3 regions of the Serratia ureilytica genome follow, and region 1 is predicted to be linked to each of the others. Evidence: predicted binding sites of a transcription regulator. Region 1 holds the regulator's gene; each other region holds the start of a gene.

What was found. Region 1 encodes PhoB, which activates phosphate uptake and scavenging genes when phosphate is short. Its sites were predicted from a motif close to CTGTCATAAAACTGNCNNAT; they were not measured.
Region 2: the regulator PhoB is predicted to act here: its motif matches at 6,221-6,240, upstream of glpT (glycerol-3-phosphate transporter).
Region 3: the regulator PhoB is predicted to act here: its motif matches at 6,545-6,564, upstream of pstS (phosphate ABC transporter substrate-binding protein PstS).

The regions. Positions count from the first base shown of each region.
Region 1 is NZ_CP071320.1:4,008,037-4,016,259, reverse strand. Features, by position in the region: gene sbcC (exonuclease subunit SbcC) at 1-1,866, opposite strand, end outside; gene sbcD (exonuclease subunit SbcD) at 1,863-3,095, opposite strand; gene phoB (phosphate response regulator transcription factor PhoB) at 3,311-4,000, shown strand; gene phoR (phosphate regulon sensor histidine kinase PhoR) at 4,025-5,341, shown strand; gene J0X03_RS18940 (PstS family phosphate ABC transporter substrate-binding protein) at 5,356-6,318, shown strand; gene brnQ (branched-chain amino acid transport system II carrier protein) at 6,804-8,120, shown strand; gene proY (proline-specific permease ProY) at 8,194-8,223, shown strand, end outside.
Region 2 is NZ_CP071320.1:4,857,527-4,865,749, forward strand. Features, by position in the region: gene J0X03_RS23005 (7-cyano-7-deazaguanine/7-aminomethyl-7-deazaguanine transporter) at 112-771, shown strand; gene J0X03_RS23010 (GNAT family N-acetyltransferase) at 813-1,247, shown strand; gene J0X03_RS23015 (DcrB family lipoprotein) at 1,328-1,891, shown strand; gene glpC (anaerobic glycerol-3-phosphate dehydrogenase subunit GlpC) at 1,926-3,125, opposite strand; gene glpB (glycerol-3-phosphate dehydrogenase subunit GlpB) at 3,122-4,390, opposite strand; gene glpA (anaerobic glycerol-3-phosphate dehydrogenase subunit A) at 4,380-6,029, opposite strand; gene glpT (glycerol-3-phosphate transporter) at 6,394-7,749, shown strand; gene glpQ (glycerophosphodiester phosphodiesterase) at 7,832-8,223, shown strand, end outside.
Region 3 is NZ_CP071320.1:5,056,162-5,064,384, reverse strand. Features, by position in the region: gene atpG (F0F1 ATP synthase subunit gamma) at 1-802, shown strand, start outside; gene atpD (F0F1 ATP synthase subunit beta) at 835-2,217, shown strand; gene J0X03_RS23940 (F0F1 ATP synthase subunit epsilon) at 2,238-2,657, shown strand; gene glmU (bifunctional UDP-N-acetylglucosamine diphosphorylase/glucosamine-1-phosphate N-acetyltransferase GlmU) at 2,948-4,321, shown strand; gene glmS (glutamine--fructose-6-phosphate transaminase (isomerizing)) at 4,474-6,303, shown strand; gene pstS (phosphate ABC transporter substrate-binding protein PstS) at 6,640-7,680, shown strand; gene pstC (phosphate ABC transporter permease PstC) at 7,772-8,223, shown strand, end outside.

The DNA.
Region 1 (8,223 bases):
CGTAAAGTCGAACGCCAGCGGTGCGCTGAGCTGCCGCCACTGCTGCTGTTGGGCAGCCAGCTGCTGTTCATCCTGCGCGATGGTTTGCTGTTGGCGCTGTTGTTGTTCCTGCAGGCCTTCGCAGCGGGTACGCAGCTCGGTGCCCTGGGTTTGCAGTTTCTCGGCGAGGGTACGCATCTCGACCAAACGCTGTTCCGTGGCCGAAGGCTGCACCGCCTGATACTGCTCTACCGCCGGATGGCTGGTGGAACCGCACAGCGGGCAGGGGGCACCGTTCTGCAGCAGGGCGCGCTCCGCCTCCAGACTGACGATGCGTTTTTCCAGTTCGTAGATCCGCTCCACTTCCTGCAGCTGCGCCTTGTGCTGTTTGAATTGCTGACGCGCGTTCTCCAGCTGTTGTTGCAACCCGGCGAGCTGCGTTTGCCGCTCGGCATGCTCCGCCTGTTGCCGGGCCAGACGCTCGCGAGTCTGACGGTGAAGGGATGTCAGAGTAAACAGCTGCTGGCGCGTTGGGCGCAGGTCTGCCAGGGCGCTCAGGCGCTGGCGCAGCGGGGCCAGCGGCGTTTTCGCCTCCAGTGCCTGCTGCTGTTGCTGTTGAACGGCCAGCGCTTCGCTCAGCGCGCTCAGTTGCTGCTGATGCTGTGCGGCCTGCGTCGTCAGTTGGTGGCGTTGGACGGTGAGTTGCTCCAGCGCGGTCTGTTGTTTAGCGCACTGCTGCGCGGCGGCATCGCCGGCCTGTCGCCGCTCGGCCTGGGTCGATAGCAGTTGGGCTATTTGGTGATCGAGCGGGGCGACCTGCTCGTCGATCAGCTGTTGCTGTTGCCGCATATGCTCGGCATGGGTTTGCTGCGCCTGGCGGGTTTTCTCCACCGCCTGCTGCAGCGGCGCCAACTGAGCCGAGTGTTGTTCCTGTTGCTGCGTCAGCTGAGCTGCCTGCTGTTGTATCGTTTGCAGCTCGGCGCGGCAGCGATCGCGTTCGCCGCGCAGCGGCCGCAATTTCTCGGCCGGTTCGCTGAGCGCCAGCCGCTGCAGCTGCGGGGCGGCCTCGGCCTGCTCGCGCTGGGCGGTTTCCAGCCGCAGCTGACCCTCGCTTTGCTGTTGCCGGAGGCGTTGCCATTGCTGCAGCCAGCTCAGCGCCTGTTGCTGTTGCTGGGTTTGCTCGCCGAGGGTGATTTCCTGCGCGCTCAGCGCCGTCAGCTGTTCGCTCAAGGAGTGGCGCTGCTCGTCGTTCAGCAGCTCGATGCCGCTGGCGCGCTGGTGCAACCCATCCAGGTCGGTTTTGGCCAGCTTGTGCGACTCGAACACCTGTTCGGACAGCCGCCCGTAGATTTCGGTGCCGGTCAGCTCTTCCAACAGCTCGGCGCGATCGTTGGCGTCGGCGTTGAGGAACGCGGCGAACTGCCCCTGAGACAGCATCATCGATTTGGTGAAGCGGCCGAAGTCCAGCCCGGTGATGGCAGCGGTGATCTCCAGCTTGTCGCGCACCTTATCCGCCAGGATCTTGCCGTCCTCGCGGCGCGCCAGTTCGACCTTCGGCGCCTGCAAATTGCCGTCCGGCGCATTTTTGGCGCGGCGCTGGCTCCAGAAGGCGCGATAGCCGACGCCCTTGACCTCGAATTCGACCTCCGCCAGCGATTCGGCGGTGTGGCGGGTCATCAGTTCATTCTGGCTCGGCGTGACGTTGAGGCGCGGCGTCTGGTGGTACAGCGCCAGGCAGATGGCGTCCAGCAGGGTGGTTTTGCCTGCGCCGGTCGGGCCGGTAATGGCGAACAGGCCGTTGCTGGCGAACGGCTCGGCGGTGAAGTCAATTTTCCATTCGCCCTGCAGCGAATTGAGGTTTTTTAACCGCAGGCTGAGGATCTTCATGGGTTGGTCTCCTCTGCGTTGTGCTGCACTGCATCGACCACCTGGCGGAACATCTGGCGCATCCGCCGTTGGCGCGCTTCGGGCATGTCGGCCTCCTGCGCCAGGCGCCGTTCGAACACCTCGTTGACGCTCAGCTCGTTCAGCGTTTCTTTGTCCTGCTGCGCGATCGCCTGGCGGCGTTGCTCTTTGCTGCGCCGCAGCAGCACCACTTCCACCGGCAGCTCATCCGCCATCAGCTGGATGCGGCGTTGGATATCGCTGAGGTAGTCCTGCGTCGCCACTTCGATATCCAGCCACACCGGCAGCTCGCCGGCATAGTCGGCAAATTGTTGCAGCTGCCGTTCGATCTCGGCCAGATCGCCTTTGATCAGCTGCATGGGCTGGAACTGCGGGATCGTTAAAGCGTCTACCTGCTGCAGGGCGCCGTCGGCGAAATCGACCAGGAAGACGCTTTTGGCTTTGCCCAGTTCATCGAAGCTGAGCGGGATCGGCGAGCCGCTATAGCGAATATGTTCCGACTTGGCGACGTTCTGCGCGCGGTGAATGTGGCCGAGCGCGATGTAATCGGCGGGCGGGAAGGCCTGTGCCGGGAAGGCGTCGAGGGTGCCGATATAGATGTCGCGCACCGAGTCGGAGGTGGTGACGCCGACGGTGGTCAGGTGGCCGGTGGCGACGATCGGCAGCGGCAAGCCCAGCTGGTTGCGGCGCTCGCAGGCCGCCTGATACAGCGTCTGATAATGTTCGGCGATGGCTTCCTGTAGCGCCTGCTGTTTCTGTGCGCCGGATTCGCCGGCGCGGCTGGTGAGCAGATCGCGCGGCCGCAGGAACGGAATGGCGCACAGCACCGCGCCCGGCTGGCCGTCGCGCCGGTTCAGCACCACGATCTGCTGTTCCGGGGCGCCCTGCGCGCTGGCGATCACCGTGGTGTTCAGGCAGGAGAGCAGCTCCCGCGATTCGTTCAGCGTCGCCACCGAGTCGTGGTTGCCGCCCAGCACCACCAACTGGCAGCCGGTGCGCTGCAGTTCCACCACGAAGCGGTTGTACAGTTCGCGGGCATAGCTGGGCGGTGAGCCGGTATCGAACAGATCCCCGGCGACGATCAGCGCATCCACCTGTTGCTGTTCGATCTGTTCGATCAGCCAGTTCAGAAAAGCCTGGTGCTCGGCGGCGCGGCTTTTGGTGAAAAAGTACTGGCCAAGGTGCCAGTCAGAGGTGTGGATCAGGCGCATGACACTCCCGGATGCAAAGATAATGGCGATGATTATAAAGGCCGCGGCGGCGGCTGTCCCGGCGCAATGATGATGACAACCGGATGATTTTTCTTTACTGCAGGAAATAATCGCTATGCTTACTGCCTATAACAGCCGGTTTTTTTCATAAAAGTGTCACAAAACTGACGCATAATGGCGCCCGAAAAGTCGCTAACACATTGGCAGGATTGACGATGGCAAGACGCATACTGGTGGTGGAAGACGAAGCGCCGATCCGTGAGATGGTGTGCTTTGTGTTGGAACAAAATGGTTACCAACCGTTGGAAGCCGAGGATTATGACAGCGCCGTGACGCGTCTGTCTGAGCCGTTCCCTGATTTGGTGTTGCTTGACTGGATGTTGCCCGGGGGTTCCGGCATTCAGTTTATCAAACATATGAAGCGCGAAGCGCTGACCCGCGATATCCCGGTGATGATGTTGACCGCGCGCGGCGAAGAAGAAGACCGGGTACGCGGCCTGGAAGTGGGGGCGGATGATTACATCACCAAGCCGTTCTCGCCCAAGGAGCTGGTGGCGCGCATCAAGGCGGTCATGCGCCGCATTTCACCGATGGCGGTGGAGGAGGTGATTGAAATGCAAGGGCTGAGCCTGGACCCGTCCTCCCACCGCGTGATGGCGAACGATCAGGCGCTGGACATGGGGCCGACCGAGTTCAAGCTGTTGCACTTCTTTATGACCCACCCGGAGCGGGTTTATAGCCGTGAGCAGTTGCTTAATCACGTCTGGGGCACTAACGTTTATGTGGAAGACCGTACCGTTGACGTGCATATCCGTCGGCTCCGCAAGGCGTTAGAAACCAGTGGGCATGATAAAATGGTTCAAACCGTTCGGGGCACCGGCTACCGGTTCTCAACGCGCTACTGATCGCGCCGCGCTGGAGAATATGCCGTGTTAGAACGTCTGTCGTGGAAGAGGCTGGCTCTGGAGCTGGCTCTTTTTTGTTTGCCCGCCTTACTGCTGGGGCTGATTTTCGGTTATCTGCCTTGGTTCCTGCTGGCCTCCGCGCTGGCTGCGCTGGTGTGGAATTTCTACAACCAGCTCAAACTCTCCCATTGGCTGTGGATCGACCGCAGCATGACGCCGCCGCCCGGCCGCTGGAGCTGGGAGCCGCTGTTTTATGGCCTGTATCAGATGCAGCAGCGCAACCGCCGCCGCCGGCGCGAGCTGGCGCTGCTTATCAAGCGTTTTCGCAGCGGGGCCGAATCGCTGCCTGACGCGGTGGTGATGACCACCGTCGAGGGCAACATCTTCTGGTGCAACGGGCTGGCGCAGCATCTGCTCGGCTTCCGCTGGCCGGAAGACAACGGCCAGCACATCCTTAACCTGCTGCGTTATCCGGAATTCAGCCACTATCTGCAACAGCAGGAGTTTTCGCGTCCGCTGACGCTGCAGTTGAACAACGAACACTACGTCGAATTCCGCGTGATGCCGTATTCCGAAGGGCAGTTGCTGATGGTGGCGCGCGACGTCACCCAGATGCGCCAGCTGGAGGGCGCGCGGCGCAACTTCTTCGCCAACGTCAGCCATGAGCTGCGCACGCCGCTGACGGTGCTGCAGGGCTACCTGGAGATGATGGGCGACGAAGAGCAGGACGGTTCGCTGCGCAGCAAGGCGCTCAGCACCATGCAAGAGCAGACCCGCCGGATGGACGGGTTGGTCAAGCAACTGCTGACGCTGTCGCGCATCGAGGCGGCGCCCAATGTCGACATGAACGAGCGGGTGGATATCCCGCTGATGCTGCGGGTGTTGCAGCGCGAGGCGCAATCGCTGAGCGGCGGCAATCATGAGATCACCTTCCGGGTGAACGAACAGCTCAACGTGTTCGGCAATGAAGACCAGTTGCGCAGCGCGGTGTCTAACCTGGTGTACAACGCGGTCAACCACACGCCAAAGGGCACCCATATCGAAGTGAGCTGGCAACAGACGGCGCATGGCGCGCAGTTCCAGGTCAGCGACAACGGGCCGGGCATCGCCGCCGAACACCTGCCGCGCCTGACCGAGCGTTTTTACCGCGTCGACAAGGCTCGCTCGCGCCAGACCGGCGGCAGCGGGCTGGGGCTGGCGATCGTCAAGCACGCGCTCAGCCATCACGACGCGCGGCTGGAGATCCTCAGCGAACCGGGGATCGGCACCCGCTTTATCTTTACCTTGCCCAATCGGTTGATTGTTCCCGCCGCTTTATCAGAGAATGCGGTGAAAAATTAACGCGAGACACCGGTATGACCCGAATAACCCGAGGGCTGTTGCTTTGCCTGGCGCTGCTGGCCGGACGCGGCGCGCTGGCGCAGCCTGACGGCATGTTGGCGGGCAACCTGTCCAGCGTCGGTTCCGACACGCTGGCGAATCTGATGGCGCTGTGGGCGCAGGATTTCAGCCAGCATTACCCCAACGTTAACCTGCAGATCCAGGCCGCCGGCTCGTCGACCGCGCCGACCGCCTTGGCGGCGGGCGCCGCGCAGCTCGGCCCGATGAGCCGGCCGATGAAGGCGGCCGAGATCTCGGCATTCGAACACCGTTACGGCTATGCGCCGCTGGCGGTGCCGGTAGCGGTGGATGCGCTGGTGGTATTGGTGCATCAGGATAATCCGCTGCGCGGCCTCAATCTGCAGCAGCTCGACCGCATTTTCTCCGCCACCCGGCGCTGCGGCGAAAGCAAACCGCTGACGCGCTGGGGCGAGCTGGGGCTGAGTGGCGACTGGGCGACGCGTTCGCTGCAGCGTTTCGGCCGCAACTCGGCGTCCGGCACCTACGGCTATTTCAAACTGCGCGCGCTGTGCGGCGGCGATTTTATGCCGCGCGTCAATGAGCTGCCCGGCTCGGCCTCGGTGGTGCAGGCGGTGGCCGGTTCGCTCAACGGCATCGGCTACGCCAGCATTGGCTTTCGCGCCAGCGGCGTGCGGCTGCTGCCATTGGCGGAGTCGGGAGAGGACTATGTCGCGCCTACCGCCGCCAACGTGCGCAACGATCGCTACCCGCTGTCGCGCTATCTGTATATCTACATCAACAAAGCCCCCCATCAACCGCTGGAGCCGCTGACCGCCGCGTTCCTCGATCGCGTGCTGTCGACACCAGGCCAGAGCCTGGTCAACCACGACGGCTATCTGCCGCTACCGCCGGCCACCCTGCAGAAGACCCGTCAGGCGCTGGGGTTGCCACTGCTCGCGCCGGCCATGGCGCAATAAGCGACAAAAAACGGCGCAATTTTCACCTTTTTTTATGGCGAAACGAAGCTCATACCACGCGAAAATCGGCTTTTCATTGGCGATTTCGAGCGGTAAAGCGATATATGCTTCACGTTTTGTGAATTCATTGTTCAAAAATGATACAAATCATGTAGTGTATATTTATTGATAACCAATATGATCGACTGGTGGCAAAAGTTTATATGGTCGATAGCTCTGCTTTTCGCCGTGCGTCTTGCCTTGAAGCGCTATAAACGTTTACCTTAGCCTTCGTTGTCGGATTAAACCTCCATTTTTATAACTCCTAAAATTTTGCCCATCTTTATGAGCGGCCACTTTCGAATAGGGACATAAACGCCGGATCGACTGCGTTTAGGGTGCTTATTTGGCGCGGCGACGATCGGGCATGCCGGCAACCGGGTGGGGCGTCACGCCACCACGCTATCGGACCCTTTTTTTCATTTGAACAGGCAACACGACATCGTATGAGTCATCGTTTAACGTCAAAAGATATCCTGGCACTGGGCTTTATGACCTTTGCCTTATTCGTCGGGGCCGGGAACATCATCTTCCCGCCGATGGTCGGTTTGCAGTCCGGTGAACACGTCTGGACTGCGGCGCTGGGCTTCCTGATCACCGCCGTGGGCCTGCCGGTCATCACCGTCATCGCGCTGGCACGCGTCGGCGGCGGCATCGACGCCCTCAGTTCGCCAATCGGCCGCGGCGCCGGCTTGCTGCTGGCGACCGTCTGCTACCTGGCCGTAGGCCCGCTGTTCGCGACGCCGCGTACCGCCACCGTGTCCTTCGAAGTGGGCATCGCCCCGCTGACCGGCGACGGGGCCATGCCGCTGTTCATCTATAGCCTGGTGTACTTCGCGCTGGTGATCGGCATCTCTCTGTATCCGGGCCGCCTGCTCGATACCGTCGGCCATGTGCTGGCGCCGCTGAAGATCGTCGCGCTGGCCGTACTGGGCATCGCCGCGCTGCTGTGGCCTGCCGGCGCGCCGATTCCGGCGACGACGGCTTATCAGAGCGTGCCTTTCTCCTCCGGCTTCGTTAACGGCTATCTGACCATGGATACGCTGGGCGCGCTGGTGTTCGGCATCGTTATCGTCAACGCGGCGCGTTCGCGCGGCGTGAAAGACGCCGGTTTGTTGACCCGCTACACCATTCTGGCCGGTTTGATCGCCGGCGTGGGCCTGACGCTGGTGTACCTGAGCCTGTTCAAACTGGGTTCCGGCAGCGGCGCGCTGGTGCCGGACGCCACCAACGGCGCGGTGATCCTGCACGCTTACGTTCAGAACACCTTTGGCGGCCTCGGCAGCTTCTTCCTGGCGGCGCTGATCTTCATCGCCTGTATGGTGACCGCGGTCGGCCTGACCTGCGCCTGCGCCGAGTTCTTCGCGCAATACCTGCCGTTCTCGTACAAGACGCTGGTATTTATCCTGGGCCTGTTCTCGATGGTGGTGTCCAACCTCGGCCTGAGCCACCTGATTCAGATCTCCATTCCGGTGCTGACCGCGATTTATCCGCCGTGCATCGTGCTGGTGGTGCTGAGCTTCACCCTGCGTTGGTGGCACAGCGCGCCACGCATCATCGCGCCGGTGATGCTTGTCAGCCTGTTGTTTGGTATCCTTGACGCGGTGAAAGCCTCCAGTTTCCAGCAGCTGCTGCCGGCCTGGACCACTCACCTGCCGCTGGCGGAGCAGGGGTTGGCATGGTTGCCGCCTTCGCTGCTGATGCTGGCGCTGGTCGCGATTTATGATCGGGTGTGCACGCGTTCCCAAGTGACCGCGCACTGATAATCCCCCGGCTTAATCCAGGGCCACGGACATGTCCGTGGCTTTTTTACGTTTAAAACTATGGGTCATTTTCATGCAACAACAGTCACCCACCACTGTCCCC
Region 2 (8,223 bases), 850 kb from region 1:
TAACCATTGCATTGGTTGCGCAAACGCGTATCATGCCGCCGCGCAGCGTTTTTTGCTGTTTTGACAAGACACACTGGGTTCCCTCACCCCACTGCTAAAAAGGCTACAAGTATGTATTCGTTTACCGCACAGCAGCGCTTCACGGCGTTGGTCTGGCTTTCGCTGTTTCATATCGCCATCATTACCTCCAGCAACTACCTGGTGCAGCTGCCGATCAGCGTTTTCGGCTTCCATACCACCTGGGGCGCCTTTACCTTCCCGTTTATCTTCCTGGCGACCGATCTGACCGTGCGCATCTTCGGCGCGCCGCTGGCGCGGCGCATCATCCTGGCGGTGATGGTGCCGGCGCTGTTCATCTCCTACGTGATCTCCACCGTCACCTATCAGGGAGAATGGCAGGGCTTCGCCGCGCTGAGCAGTTTTAACCTGTTCGTGGCGCGCATCGCGGTGGCCAGCTTTATGGCCTATGTGCTCGGCCAGATCCTCGACGTACACGTCTTCAACCGCCTGCGTCAACGCAGCGCCTGGTGGGTGGCGCCGGCGGCGGCGATGTTCCTCGGCAACATCAGCGATACGCTGGCGTTCTTCTTCATCGCCTTCTATAAGAGCAGCGATCCCTTCATGGCCAACAACTGGGTGGAGATCGCGCTAGTGGATTACAGCTTCAAGGTGATGATCTGCCTGCTGTTCTTCCTGCCGATGTACGGCGTGTTGCTGAACATGCTGCTCAAACGCATCGCGGCGCGCAGCGGCAGCCTGCAGCCGGGCTGAGTCGTGTTATTCTGGGCGGCCCTATCCTTTGGAGGCCGCTCATGACCCCAATCGTCCGCACCGCCACGCTCGAAGAAATCCACCGCCTTTACCAACGCATCCCCGAATTCGGCGGCCTGCACAGCCTGGCCGATCTGCAGCAACGTATCGGCGCCGCCCCCGCCAGCCTGTTGATCGCCGAGATAGGCGGGCAGCCGGCCGGTTTCAAACTCGGTTATCAACGGCAGGAAACGGTGTTTTACAGCTGGCTGGGCGGCGTGCTGCCGGCATTCCGTCGCCACGGCGTGGCGCAGGCCTTGTTGGCCGAACAAGAGCGCTGGGCGCGGGCGCAGGGCTATCGCCAACTGACGGTCAAAACCCGCAACCGGTTCCTCGCCATGCTGACGATGCTGCTCGCCCATCACTATCAGATTGTTCATCTGGAAAAGAAAGGCGAAGTGGCTGATTATCGGCTATTACTGGAAAAAAACTTGTGACAACATCTGCCTTGCATTTCAACCTGGAATAGGTTGCGATACGACAGTGAATCCCTACCGGAAAGGAAGAAGGAAGCCCGATGCGTAAAGTAGCGAAATTGATGGGTATCAGCCTGCTGGCGCTTGGCCTCGCGGCCTGCGACGGCAACACCAAAGACACCAAGGCAGCGCCAGACGGCGCGGCGGCCAGCGCGCCGGCCGGGCAGCAGGTGAGCCTGCTGGACGGTAAACTGGCGTTCACCCTGCCGGTCGGCATGGCGGATCAGAGCGGCAAGCTGGGCAACCAGGCCAACAACATGCATGTTTACGCAGACAGCACCGGTCAGCGCGCAGTGATCGTCATCTTGGGCGACAAGACCGCCGACAGCCTGGAGACTCTGGCCAAGCGCCTGGAGAACACCCAGCGCGCGCGTGACGCCAACCTGCAGGTGATCACCAACAAAGCGCTCGACGTCAACGGTGTGCCGCTGCGTCAGCTGGACAGCATCATCACCAGCGGCGGCGAGAAAGCCTATTCTTCCGTCCTGATCGGTTCGCTGAACAACAACATGCTGACCATTCAGGTGACGCTGCCGGCGGACAACCAGCAGCAGGCGCAGACCGAAGCCGAAGGCATCATCTCCACCCTGAAACTGAAGCAGTAATCCCGCAGGGGCCGGTTCGCCGGCCCCTGAGTCTTTATGTCAACGCCTGCGCCAGCAGGGTGATCGGGTGTTCGCAGCGTTTGCTGGTGGACATTTCGATCTGCCACTTGCAGGTCTCGCAGTCGGTCACCACCAGATCCACTCCGCTCTCTTCTATCTGCCGGAACAGCGGCGCGCCAATGCCTTGCGACGTGGCGTAGTTCTCCGATTTGAACCCGTAAGTGCCGGCGATGCCGCAGCACTGCGAATCCAGCACCACCAGCTCCAGCCCCGGTATCTGCCGCAGCAGCTCCAGGGTATAGGCGGTCCAGCCCATCTTCTCCATATGGCAAGGCGTGTGATAAGCCACCCGCAGCGGCGTGCGCTTGAGCGGCAGGCTGCGCCCCTGATTGATCAGGCGATAGAGATAGCGCGTCGCCAGCTCCACCCGATCGCGCACCGCAGTGGTGTCTACGTCCAGCAGATGAGGGTATTCGTCACGCAGGGTGAAGGTGCAGCTCGATGAGGTCGCCACCACCGGAATGCCGCGCTCCAGCACCGTTTCCTGCAGCGATTCGGCATTGACCCTGGCCTGCTTTTTAGCCTGCTCGATAAATCCGTTGGCGATCAGCGGCACGCCGCAGCATTTCTCGCGTTTCAGCAGTTGCACGCCGATATCCAGCGCGTTGAACACCCGGACCAAATCCTTGCCCAGCTGCGGGTGGTTATAGTTGACGAAGCAACCGTGGAAAAATGCCACCTGCTCGGCGTAACGCTGCTGAGCCTGCGCCTGTTGCCGGTACCAGCGGCGGAAGGTGCCGAAGGAATATTTCGGCAGTTCGCGCCGGTGATCGATCTTCAGCGCCTTGTCCAGCAGCTTGCGCACCGGTTTCAACCCGGTGGCGGCGTTGACGATCGGCGCAAACGGCGTCGACAGCGATCCCATGATATCGGTATGGCTGAGGATGGCATCGCGCAGCGTCGGCTTGCTCTGGGCGAAGTCGGCGCGGGCGCGCTGAATGATGTCGCCGATTTTGACGTCGGACGGGCAGGCCACTTCACAACGCTTGCAGTTGGTGCAGTATTTCAGCGCTTCGTCGTACAGCGCCGGGTCTTTCAGCCGCAGCCGCTCGCCGTCCGGCCCCGCCTGTTTCGGCCCCGGGTAGAGTGGGTTCACTTTGGCGACCGGGCAGTAAGTGGTGCAGACGGTGCATTTGATGCAGCTTTCAAAGCTGTGGTCCCGATGCAGGCTCATACGTTCTCCTCCGCGGCGATCTGCTGCGCGACGTGCAGCGCGCCGATCAATGACACGCCGGCGCCGCAGCCCTGCTGCAGCGGATCGTAGCCGCCGGCGACCGCGCCGATGGCGTACAGGTTGTCGAACGGCACTCCCTGCTTCATCGCCCGCAACCTGCCGTCGGTACGCACGCCGAACTGCAGGTAAGGCTGCGGCGCGAACAGCTCGCGTCGGCTCCAGTCGGCGCGATCCGCCCGACTGTGTACGTCCAGCCCGAAGATCGGTTCGCGCACCCCGTCGAAATCGGCCACCAGCCCATTGCTGAAGAAGCTGCCGCTGGCCAGCACCACCTGCTGCGCCCGCAGCGGAATATCGCCGTGGTTGCGGGTGTACAAACCGGTGACGCGGCCGGCCTCGCTCTCGGCGCGCAGCACGCTGTCGCCCGGCATGAAAACGCCGCCCAACTGCTGGAAACGTCGCCGCAGCGCCTGATGCAAGCGCATGCCGGGCACCGAAGGCGGCAACGTCGGCAGCAGTCGGATCGGCTTGCCGACCGCATCCTGCAGCACCGCCAGCGACGCGTCGTCCTCCAGGCCCAGACAGGCCGGCAGGAAGAGCGCCTCGGCCTCGCCCGCCAGCCGCCGCAGCTCTTCGGCCATCGGCGGCAGGCTTTCCATCAAATCCAGTACCCGGGCGATGTTCACCGCGCGGAACTCGCTGGGGTTATTGCGCAATCTGTCCAGCGCCGGCATGTGCAGATAGGCCACGTCCGTCTGCACGCCGAGCTCGCGGCTCAGGGCGTCGGCGGCCATCTGCGGTTGGAAGTCGAGGAACCCTTCGATGCCGATCACCGCAATACGCCGCCACGGCAGTTGGCCGGTCAGCGGCAGCGTCGGGATCGCCTGCGGGCTGAGCCAGGTGGCGCGGCGCGTGCCGAGCGGCGTGATGCGCAGATGGTTGTTCACCCCCTCGCCCTGCAGATTCAACCCGCAGCGTTCCAGCAGCCGCTGCGCGGCGGCGGACAGCGCCGCCACCCGGCCGGGCCCGATCAGGGCGTACGGATGCTGCGGCGCCTGTTGCGCCAGCTGCGGCAACGCCGCCAGCGGCATCTCGACCGGCGTGCCGTCCGGCAATCTCGCCAGCAGATCGAGCGAGCCGGAGGAGAAGTAGAGCGCGCTCTGGCCAGAACTGACCACCGCGCAGCGCTTGCCCTGTTCGGCCACGGCAATGGCGCAGCTCAGGCCCGCCAGACCACCGCCAATCACCACGACGTCAAATCGCATCATCCGCCTCCTGCTCCTGGTCGGCCTGGGCTTCAAGCCCGCATAATCCCTGGTAAACCCAGCTGGTGAATTCGCTCTCGCGCAGCGCATCGCCCCAGGCGATCGGCCGTACGCCTTTCCAGCGTTCGTTGAGGAACTGCGACAGCTGCGCGATGGATTGCTGCGGCGTGCTGACGTTAAAGCGCGTCAACAGCCCGGCGGCGCGGCAGGCGCAGAGTTCGCCCTGGCAGGTGCCCATGCCGACACGGGTGCGGCGGCGCAGATCCACCAGGTTATTGACGGTCAGCGAGTTGACCGCATAGCGCACTTCCCCGGCGGTCACCGCCTCGCATTCGCACACCAGGCTGGTGTCGAGCCGATCGGCCGCCGGCACCTGGCTGGCGCGATCGCCGTGCCGATAGATCGCCGAGCCGCGAATGCTGGCGGGCAGAGAAACCACGCTGCGCACCGTTTCCTCCGCCGACTGACGGGATCCGGGCAGCGCGTCCTGCGCGGTGGTGCACGGACTATTTACGCCGAGCTTTTCGCATACCTTGTCGGTGGCCCACTCCGCCATCAGGCGGTAGGTCATCAGCTTGCCGCCGGTAATGGTGATAAACCCTTCCAGCCCGTCGCGGGCGGCGTGATCGAGCAGCACGATGCCGCGGCTGACGTTGCGCCCGCTGGGATCGTCGTCGCTGGCCACCAGCGGCCGCACCCCGGCATAGGCGCGCAAAATGCGGGTCTGCGCCAGGGTGGGCGCCAACAGCGCCCCTTCGCGGATCAGAATGTCCACCTCCTGCGGGGTCACCAGCATGTTGTCAATTTGGTCGTAGTCGATATGGGTCGAGGTAGTGCCGATCAGCGAGATGGTGTCGCCCGGCACCAGGATGTCGGCGTCCGCCGGTTTGCGGCAGCGGTTGATCACCATGTTGTTGATGCGATGGCCGAGGATCAGCAGCGCTCCCTTGGCCGGGAACATGCGGATGCGCAAATCGGCGTATTCGGCGATCTGCTGGCCCCAGATGCCGGCGGCGTTGACCACCACCGGCGCGTGCAGCTCATAGCGCCGCTGATTCTGATGGTCGTAAACGCGCACGCCCGTCACCCGATCGCCACTGCGCAGCAACCCCACCACCTGATGGTAGGTCAGGATCTGCGCGCCGTGCTCGCGCGCGTCCAGCATATTGGCGGCGGTCAGCCGGAAGGGATCGACGGTGCCGTCCGGCACCCGCACCGCGCCGATCAGCGCCGGGTTAGCCGCCGGCTCCAGTCGCAGCGCCAGCTGCGGGTCGATCGCTTCGGCGTCGATGTCGGCCTGGCGACAGGCGGCGATAAACTGCTGCTGATAGTCCAGCGAGTCTTGCGGCAAGGTGATGAACAGCCCGTCGGTGCGCTCGATACAGTGATGCGCGATGCGTTTCAGGATGCGGTTCTCTTCTATGCATTCGCGCGCCGACTCGCCGTCGGTCACCGCATAGCGCGCGCCGCTGTGCAGCAAACCGTGGTTGCGGCCGGTGGCGCCGGTGGCGATGTCGTGGCGCTCCAGCAAAATGCATCGCAAGCCGCGCCGCGCACAGTCGCGGGCAATGCCTGCGCCGGTGGCGCCGCCGCCGATGATGATCACATCCGTTTCGCCGCCGTCAAAATAGCTGCTCATGTCGCTCCCTCAGGATCGGTAGTTATGAGCCTATTGAGCCACGGTTATTAGGGTCTTTGTTTGATAAGGAACAATAACGAACATAAAACGAAATAAAAATGTCCACAAAAAACCATCAATGTGATCATAATCACGATTTTTGGACGTTTTTCTATTTCATAACGTTAACGAATCGCTCAAAATCCGCCGTGGTTTCATGAAAGTGTAACAATTGCGCCATTCGTCACAGCGACACCAGGCGTATTTGATGACAATGGCGCTCGTTATGGAACACAAAAACACCACATTCGATATCCGCTCAATCATCAAATGAACGTAAAAGGTCATATTGATGTGATAACAGATAAAGCCATCGGAGGCGCTCATGTTGAGTATTTTTAAGCCAGCCGCACACATCGCCCGTGTGCCGAGCGATAAGGTAGACCCGCTCTACCGTAAGCTGCGCTGGCAAATTTTCCTGGGGATCTTCTTCGGTTACGCCGCCTACTATCTGGTGCGTAAGAACTTCACCCTGGCCATGCCTTACCTGATCGAACAAGGCTTCAGCCGCGGTGACCTCGGCTTCGCGCTGTCGGGCATCTCCATCGCCTACGGCTTCTCCAAATTCATCATGGGTTCGGTCTCCGACCGTTCCAACCCGCGAGTGTTCCTGCCTGCCGGCCTGATCCTGGCGGCGGCGGTGATGTTGTTCATGGGCTTCGTGCCGTGGGCAACCTCCAGCATCGCCATCATGTTCGTCCTGCTGTTCCTGTGCGGCTGGTTCCAGGGCATGGGTTGGCCGCCGTGCGGCCGCACCATGGTGCACTGGTGGTCGCAGAAAGAACGCGGCGGCATCGTCTCCATCTGGAACTGCGCCCACAACGTGGGCGGCGGCCTGCCGCCGCTGCTGTTCCTGCTGGGCATGGCCTGGTTCAACGACTGGCACGCGGCGCTGTACATGCCGGCCTTCGGCGCCATCCTGGTGGCCCTGATCGCCTTCGGCCTGATGCGCGACACCCCGCAATCCTGCGGCCTGCCGCCGATTGAAGAGTACAAAAACGACTACCCGGACGACTACAGCGAAAAAGACGAAGAAGAGCTGACCGCCAAGCAGATCTTCATGCAGTACATCCTGCCGAACAAGCTGCTGTGGTACATCGCGGTCGCCAACGTGTTCGTCTACCTGCTGCGTTACGGCATTCTGGACTGGTCGCCGACCTACCTGAAAGAAGTGAAGCACTTCGCGCTGGACAAGTCTTCCTGGGCCTACTTCCTGTATGAATACGCCGGTATCCCGGGCACCCTGCTGTGCGGCTGGATGTCGGACAAAGTGTTCAAAGGCAACCGCGGCGCCACCGGCGTGTTCTTCATGACGCTGGTGACCATCGCCACCGTGGTGTTCTGGATGAACCCGGCCGGTAACCCGACCGTGGACATGATCTGTATGCTGGTCATCGGCTTCCTGATCTACGGTCCGGTAATGCTGATCGGCCTGCACGCGCTGGAGCTGGCGCCGAAGAAAGCCGCCGGCACCGCCGCGGGCTTCACCGGCCTGTTCGGCTACCTGGGCGGCTCGGTTGCGGCCAGCGCCATCGTCGGTTACACCGTAGACTTCTTCGGTTGGGACGGCGGCTTCATGGTGATGATCGGCGGCGGCGTACTGGCGGTTATCCTGCTGCTGCTGACCATGCTGAACGAGAAGAAACACCACGCGGAAATCGCTGCCGGCAAGCGCGGCTAACCGTCACACGACTTTTGCATGATTTAAAGGCCGCCCTGCGGCCTTTTTACTACCCTGCCCCCAACAACACGGAGAAAACGGAATGCGGACTCAAGTCAAAGCCCTGCTGACAGGGATCATTCTCGCCACCTCAATGGTCAGCGCCGCGCAGGCGGCGGACAAAGTGGTGATCGCCCACCGCGGCGCCAGCGGCTACCTGCCGGAACACACCCTGCCGGCGAAGGCGATGGCCTACGCGCAAGGCGCCGATTACCTCGAGCAAGATCTGGTGATGACCAAGGACAACGAGCTGGTGGTGCTGCACGACCATTACCTCGATCGCGTCACCGACGTCGCCGAACGTTTCCCGAACCGCGCACGCAAAGACGGCCGTTATTACGCCATCGACTTTACGCTGGCGGAGATCAAATCGCTGAAGTTCACCGAAGGCTTTGACATCGAAAACGGCAAGAAGGTACAGGGCTACCCTGGCCG
Region 3 (8,223 bases), 1.0 Mb from region 1:
TAAAGCGATGGAAATGGTCGCCGCCTCCAAAATGCGTAAATCGCAGGATCGCATGGCGGCCAGCCGTCCTTATGTAGAGACCATGCGCAAAGTGATTGGTCACCTTGCGTTAGGGAATCTGGAGTACAAGCACCCGTACCTGGATGAGCGTGACGTTAAGCGCGTTGGGTATCTGGTGGTGTCTACTGACCGTGGTCTCTGCGGCGGCTTGAACATCAACCTGTTCAAAAAGCTGCTGGCGGAGATGAAAGCCTGGTCCGAAAAAGGCGTCGAAACCGATTTGGCGCTGATTGGCTCTAAAGCGGCCTCTTTCTTTGGTTCCGTGGGCGGCAACGTGGTTGCCCAGGTGACCGGCATGGGGGATAAACCTTCCCTGTCGGATCTGATCGGGCCGGTGAAAGTGATGCTGCAGGCCTACGACGAAGGTCGTTTGGACAAGCTGTACATTGTCAGCAACAAATTTGTTAATACGATGTCCCAAGAGCCGCAGGTGCTTCAGCTGCTGCCGTTACCGCCAGCCGATGACGAAGAGCTGAAGAAAACGCCTTGGGATTACCTGTATGAACCGGATCCAAAAGTGCTGCTTGATACCTTGCTGCGCCGCTATGTGGAGTCGCAGGTTTATCAGGGCGTCGTGGAAAACCTGGCCAGCGAGCAGGCCGCACGAATGGTCGCGATGAAAGCCGCAACCGATAACGGCGGTAGCCTGATCAAAGAGCTGCAGTTGGTATACAACAAGGCGCGTCAGGCCAGCATCACTCAGGAACTCACCGAGATCGTTTCGGGAGCCTCCGCGGTTTAAGCTAGGTTTACGAATTACGTAGAGGATTCAAGATGGCTACTGGAAAGATTATCCAGGTAATCGGCGCCGTGGTGGACGTCGAGTTCCCTCAGGATGCCGTACCAAAAGTGTACGACGCCCTTGAGGTAGAAAACGGCACCGAAAAACTGGTGTTGGAAGTTCAGCAACAGCTGGGCGGTGGCGTGGTTCGCTGTATCGCAATGGGGACCTCCGACGGTCTGCGTCGCGGTCTGAAAGTGAACAACCTGGACCACCCGATTGAAGTGCCGGTGGGTAAAGCTACCCTGGGCCGTATCATGAACGTATTGGGTCAACCCATCGACATGAAAGGCGACATCGGCGAAGAAGAGCGTTGGGCGATTCACCGCGCGGCGCCAAGCTACGAAGAGCTGTCCAGCTCCCAGGAACTGCTGGAAACCGGTATCAAGGTAATGGACCTGATTTGTCCATTCGCCAAGGGCGGTAAAGTCGGTCTGTTCGGCGGTGCGGGCGTAGGTAAAACCGTAAACATGATGGAGCTGATCCGTAACATCGCGATCGAGCACTCCGGTTATTCCGTGTTTGCGGGCGTGGGCGAGCGTACTCGTGAGGGTAACGACTTCTACCACGAAATGACCGACTCCAACGTTCTGGACAAAGTATCCCTGGTTTACGGCCAGATGAACGAGCCACCAGGTAACCGTCTGCGTGTTGCGCTGACCGGTCTGACCATGGCGGAGAAATTCCGTGACGAAGGCCGTGACGTTCTGCTGTTCGTTGACAACATCTACCGTTATACCCTGGCCGGTACCGAAGTGTCCGCACTTCTGGGCCGTATGCCATCCGCGGTAGGTTATCAGCCGACGCTGGCGGAAGAGATGGGCGTTCTGCAAGAACGTATCACCTCGACCAAGACCGGTTCCATCACTTCCGTACAGGCCGTTTACGTTCCTGCGGATGACTTGACTGACCCGTCTCCAGCCACCACCTTTGCGCACTTGGACGCAACCGTGGTACTGAGCCGTAACATCGCTTCTCTGGGTATCTACCCGGCCGTTGACCCGCTGGATTCCACCAGCCGTCAGCTGGATCCGCTGGTTGTTGGCCAGGAGCACTACGACGTAGCGCGTGGCGTGCAGTCCATTCTGCAACGCTACCAGGAACTGAAAGATATCATCGCGATCCTGGGTATGGACGAGCTGTCTGAAGAAGACAAACTGGTCGTATCCCGTGCGCGTAAGATCCAACGCTTCCTGTCTCAGCCGTTCTTCGTGGCAGAAGTCTTCACCGGTTCTCCGGGCAAGTTCGTATCGCTGAAAGACACCATCCGTGGTTTCAAAGGCATTATGGACGGCGACTATGACCACCTGCCGGAGCAGGCGTTCTACATGGTTGGCACCATTGAAGAAGCAGTGGAAAAAGCCAAGAAACTGTAACGCCTTGAGAGGAGGGTGATATGGCTATGACTTACCATCTGGATGTAGTCAGCGCGGAAAAACAGATGTTTTCCGGCCTGGTGCAGAAGATCCAGGTGACAGGCAGCGAAGGTGAACTGGGGATCTTCCCTGGCCATGCGCCGCTGCTGACTGCCATCAAGCCTGGCATGGTGCGTATTGTTAAGCAGCACGGTGAAGAAGAGTTCATCTACCTGTCCGGCGGCATCCTCGAGGTGCAGCCGAGCGTGGTTACCGTGCTGGCGGACACTGCTATCCGTGGTACTGACCTCGACGAAGCGAGAGCGTTGGAAGCTAAGCGTAAAGCTGAAGAACACATTCGCAGCTCTCATGGCGATGTCGACTATGCTCAGGCATCCGCTGAACTGGCGAAAGCGATCGCAAAACTGCGCGTTATCGAGCTCACCAGAAAAGCGATGTAATGTTTGGGTGCAGAGCACCCAACTTTAAGAAAGCGGCCTATAGGGTCGCTTTTTTTTTACTTTAAAATAAGTATTTCAGCCCGGCGTAGAAAGTGGTATGTAACCCTGATATCCAGGGTGGAGCCGTCGCCAATCACCGACAGTTTTTTCGTCCTGAAGCCTAATTGGACATGATGGTGGCAGGCCAAGCGCTGCGCGGCCTGCGACGGTTTCGTGATGAGAAATATGTAGTAATATCGTCGCTAAACGGTTTTACTTTCGTCTATCAAAATGGAGTTATCAGGTTGCTTATGTCGAACAGCGCAATGAGCGTGGTTATCCTCGCCGCAGGCAAGGGTACGCGCATGTATTCCGATCTTCCCAAAGTGTTGCATCCGTTGGCCGGCAAGCCGATGGTGCAACACGTCATTGATGCCGCGATGAAACTGGGCGCGCAACATGTACACCTGGTATACGGCCATGGCGGCGATCTGCTGAAAAGCACGTTGACCGAAGGCGCGCTGAACTGGGTGCTGCAGGCCGAGCAACTGGGCACTGGCCATGCGATGCAGCAGGTGGCGCCGCATTTTGCCGACGATGAAGACGTGTTGATGCTGTATGGCGACGTGCCGTTGATCTCCGTCGATACGCTCACGCGCCTGTTGGCGGCCAAGCCGCAGGGCGGCATCGGCCTGCTGACGGTCAAGCTGGACGATCCGAGTGGCTATGGCCGCATCGTGCGCGAGCAGGGTGACGTGGTGGGCATCGTCGAACACAAGGACGCCAGCGAAGCGCAGCGTCAGATCAATGAGATCAATACCGGCATCCTGGTGGCGAATGGGCGCGATCTGAAGCGCTGGCTGGGGATGTTGAACAACGACAACGCTCAGGGCGAGTTTTACATCACCGATATCATTGCGTTGGCGCATGCCGACGGCAAGAAAATCGAAGCCGTGCACCCATCGCGTTTGAGCGAAGTGGAAGGCGTGAACAACCGACAGCAGCTGGCGACCCTGGAGCGCGTGTTCCAGTCGGAACAGTCTGAAAAACTGCTGCTGGCCGGCGTAATGCTGTTGGATCCGGCGCGTTTCGACCTGCGCGGTGAACTTGTTCACGGCCGCGACATCACTATTGATGCGAATGTGATTATCGAAGGTCACGTCAAGCTGGGCGACCGGGTGAAAATCGGCGCCGGCTGCGTGCTGAAAAACTGCGTGATCGGTGATGACTGCGAGATCAGCCCTTACAGCGTCCTGGAAGACAGCGTGCTGGAAGCCGCCTGCTCCGTTGGGCCGTTCGCCCGCCTGCGCCCTGGCGCGGAGCTGGCAACAGGGGCCCACGTCGGCAACTTCGTGGAAATGAAAAAGGCGCGATTGGGCAAAGGCTCCAAGGCCGGTCACCTCAGCTACCTGGGCGATGCCGACATTGGAGATGACGTGAATATCGGCGCCGGCACCATCACCTGCAATTACGATGGCGCCAACAAGCACAAGACGCTGATCGGCGATGGCGTGTTCGTCGGTTCCGATACTCAGCTGGTGGCGCCGGTGTCGGTCGGCAAAGGGGCCACCATTGCCGCCGGCACCACGGTGACGCGAGATATCGCCGAAAACGAACTGGTGCTGAGCCGCGTCAAGCAGGTGCACATTCAGGGCTGGCAGCGCCCGGTGAAGAAGAAGTCATAGTGTGTTTTGCGTTGGGCTCCATTCACGAGCCCAATACAAAACATAATAACCCCCACCATCTACAGGCTCGGGGGACGCACGGTAAAACCGGCAAAAATCAGGTCAAGGCATCGAAAACGCCCATAAAAGGCGTTCATTAGGAATATAACCGAATGTGTGGAATTGTAGGCGCAGTAGCGCAACGTGATATCGCAGAAATTCTGCTGGAAGGTTTACGTCGTCTTGAGTACCGCGGTTACGACTCCGCCGGTCTGGCGGTGGTCGACGATCAAGGCAACGTCAGTCGCCTGCGTCGCGTAGGCAAGGTGCAAAAACTGGCCGAAGCGGCGGAGCAGACCGATCTGCACGGCGGCACCGGCATCGCTCACACCCGTTGGGCAACGCACGGTGAACCGACCGAGGCGAACGCGCACCCGCATGTTTCCGACTACATTACCGTGGTGCATAACGGCATCATCGAAAACCACGAGCCGCTGCGCGAACTGCTGATCGAACGCGGTTACCGCTTCAGCTCCGAAACCGACACCGAAGTGATCGCGCATCTGGTGCACTGGGAACAGCTGCAGGGCGGTACGCTGCTCGAAGTGGTTCAGCGCGTGATCCCACAGCTGCGCGGCGCTTACGGCACCGTGGTGATGGACAGCCGCGATCCGAGCGTATTGGTCGCGGCGCGCTCCGGCAGCCCGCTGGTTATCGGCCGCGGCGTCGGGGAAAACTTCATCGCTTCCGATCAGCTGGCGTTGCTGCCGGTCACCCGCCGCTTCATCTTCCTGGAAGAAGGCGATGTGGTGGAGGTGACTCGCCGCACCGTCAACATCTTCGACAAACAGGGTAACGCCATCGAGCGCCCTGAGATCGAATCCCAGGTGCAGTATGACGCCGGCGACAAGGGCGCTTACCGCCACTACATGCAAAAAGAGATTTACGAACAGCCGCTGGCGCTGAAAAACACCCTGGAAGGGCGTTTCAGTCATGGCCAAATCAACCTGAGCGAGCTGGGCCCGCACGCCGACGAGCTGCTGGCCAAGGTGCAGCACGTGCAGATCATCGCCTGTGGGACTTCTTACCACTCCGGGATGGTGGCGCGTTACTGGTTCGAAGCGCTGGCCGGCGTGCCGTGCGATGTCGAGATCGCGTCCGAATTCCGTTACCGCAAATCGGCGGTGCGTCCGGGCAGCCTGATCATCACCCTGTCGCAGTCCGGCGAAACCGCCGACACGTTAGCGGCGCTGCGTCTGTCCAAAGAGCTGGGTTATCTCGGTTCGCTGGCCGTTTGTAACGTTGCGGGGTCTTCGCTGGTGCGCGAATCCGATCTGGCGTTGATGACCAAAGCGGGCACGGAAATCGGCGTTGCTTCGACCAAAGCCTTTACCACGCAGCTCACCGTCCTGTTGATGCTGGTGGCGCGCCTGGGCCGTCTGAAAGGCATGGCGGAAAGCGTGGAGCAGGAGATTGTGCACGGCCTGCAGGCGCTGCCGGCGCGTATTGAGCAGATGCTGTCGATGGATAAAGAGATCGAAGCGCTGGCGGAAGGTTTCTCGGACAAACATCATGCGCTGTTCCTCGGCCGCGGCGATCAGTACCCGATCGCCATGGAAGGGGCGCTGAAGCTGAAAGAGATCTCCTATATTCACGCTGAAGCCTATGCGGCGGGTGAGTTGAAACACGGCCCGCTGGCGCTGATCGACGCCGATATGCCGGTGATCGTGGTGGCGCCGAACAACGAACTGCTGGAAAAGCTGAAGTCCAACATTGAAGAAGTGCGCGCGCGCGGCGGTCAGCTGTACGTGTTCGCCGATCAGGACGCCGGCTTCGTCAGCAGCGAAGGCATGACCATCATTCCTCTGCCGCACGTTGAGGAAATCGTGGCGCCGATCTTCTACACCGTGCCGTTGCAGCTGCTGTCTTACCATGTGGCGCTGATCAAGGGCACCGACGTTGACCAGCCGCGCAACCTGGCGAAGTCTGTCACCGTAGAGTAATTTGCCGCAGGTAAACTGCAAAAGCCGGCCTTCGCGCCGGCTTTTTTCATGAGTGACCTTAAAGATGACAGCGCGACCGATTCGGCGATAAACATTGTCATATTCAAGCGGATAGGCCGTGCCCAAACGGTTTTTTTGTTGTTTGGCAATTGCGCTATTTTTGATTTAATTGATTGATTTTTAAATAAACAAACCCCATTCAAATGCACTGTAATATAACTGTCATATTGCGTACATTTTTCTGTCACCAAACTGTCCTATTTTCCCTCCTGCAGCAATACTTACTCTGATTAAAACGACTCGACGTCGATTTTAAGTATCCCATTAGGAGGGATTATGAAACTGATGCGTACCACCGTCGCCAGTATTGTGGCAGCGACCTTCTCCCTGACCGCCGTGTCCGCGTTCGCTGCTGCCAGCCTGACCGGTGCAGGTGCGACATTCCCCGCTCCGGTTTACGCCAAGTGGGCAGATTCTTATCAGAAAGAAACCGGCAACAAAGTTAACTATCAGGGCATCGGCTCCTCTGGCGGCGTGAAGCAAATCGTGGCCAACACCGTTGACTTTGGCGCTTCCGACGCCCCGCTGTCTGACGACAAACTGGCGGCCGATGGCCTGTTCCAGTTCCCGACCGTGATCGGCGGCGTGGTGCTGGCTGTGAATATCCCGGGCATCAAATCCGGCGAACTGACGCTGGACGGTAAAACCCTGGGCGATATCTACCTGGGCAACGTCAAAAAGTGGAACGATCCGGCTATCACCAAGCTGAACCCAGGCGTGAAACTGCCTGACCAGAACATTGCCGTGGTGCGCCGCGCCGACGGTTCCGGCACCTCGTTCGTGTTTACCAGCTACTTGTCCAAGGTGAACGCGCAGTGGAAAGAGAAGATCGGCGCCGGTTCTACCGTTAACTGGCCGACCGGTCTGGGCGGCAAAGGCAACGACGGCATCGCCGCCTTCGTTCAGCGTCTGCCTGGCTCTATCGGCTACGTAGAATACGCTTACGCCAAGCAGAACAACCTGGCTTACACCAAGCTGGTGTCCGCCGACGGCAAACCGGTCAGCCCGACCGAAGAGAGCTTCAGCAACGCCGCCAAGGGTGCGGATTGGAGCAAAACCTTCGCTCAGGATCTGACTGACCAGAAAGGCGACAACGTGTGGCCAATCACCTCCACCACCTTCATCCTGGTGCATAAAGAGCAGAAAAACCCTGCTCAGGGCGCCGAAGTGCTGAAGTTCTTCGACTGGGCCTACAAAACCGGCGGCAAGCAGGCTAACGAACTGGATTACGCCACCCTGCCGAAAGAAGTGGTTGAGCAGGTGCGTGCGGCCTGGAAAACCAACGTAAAAGACAGTTCAGGTAAAGCGCTGTACTAACAACGCAGGGGCGCGGGTTCGCCGCGCCCCACACAGTTCTTCAGGCTCCGATCCCGGTTGGGGCTGCCAGGGTTCAAACAGAGAGTAATCTATGGCTGAGTACAAGCCGACCATCAAAGCACCGGGCAAAAACGGTGACATCATTTTCAGCGCGCTGGTGAGACTGGCTGCGCTGATTACCCTATTGTTGCTGGGCGGCATCATCGTTTCGCTGATCTTCGCCTCCTGGCCAAGCATGCAGAAATTCGGCTTCGCCTTCCTGTGGACCAAAGAGTGGGATGCGCCGGCGGAGCAGTTCGGCGCGCTGGTGCCTATCTACGGCACCGTGGTCACCTCGCTCATCGCGCTGATTATCGCCGTGCCGGTGAGTTTCGGCATCGCGCTGTTCCTGACCGAACTGGCGCCGAACTGGTTGAAGCGGCCGCTGGGCATCGCCATTGAGCTGCTGGCGGCCATCCCGAGCATCGTCTACGGCATGTGGGGCCTGTTCGTGTTCGCCCCGCTGTTCGCCGAATATTTCCAGACGCCGGTGGGCGACGTGCT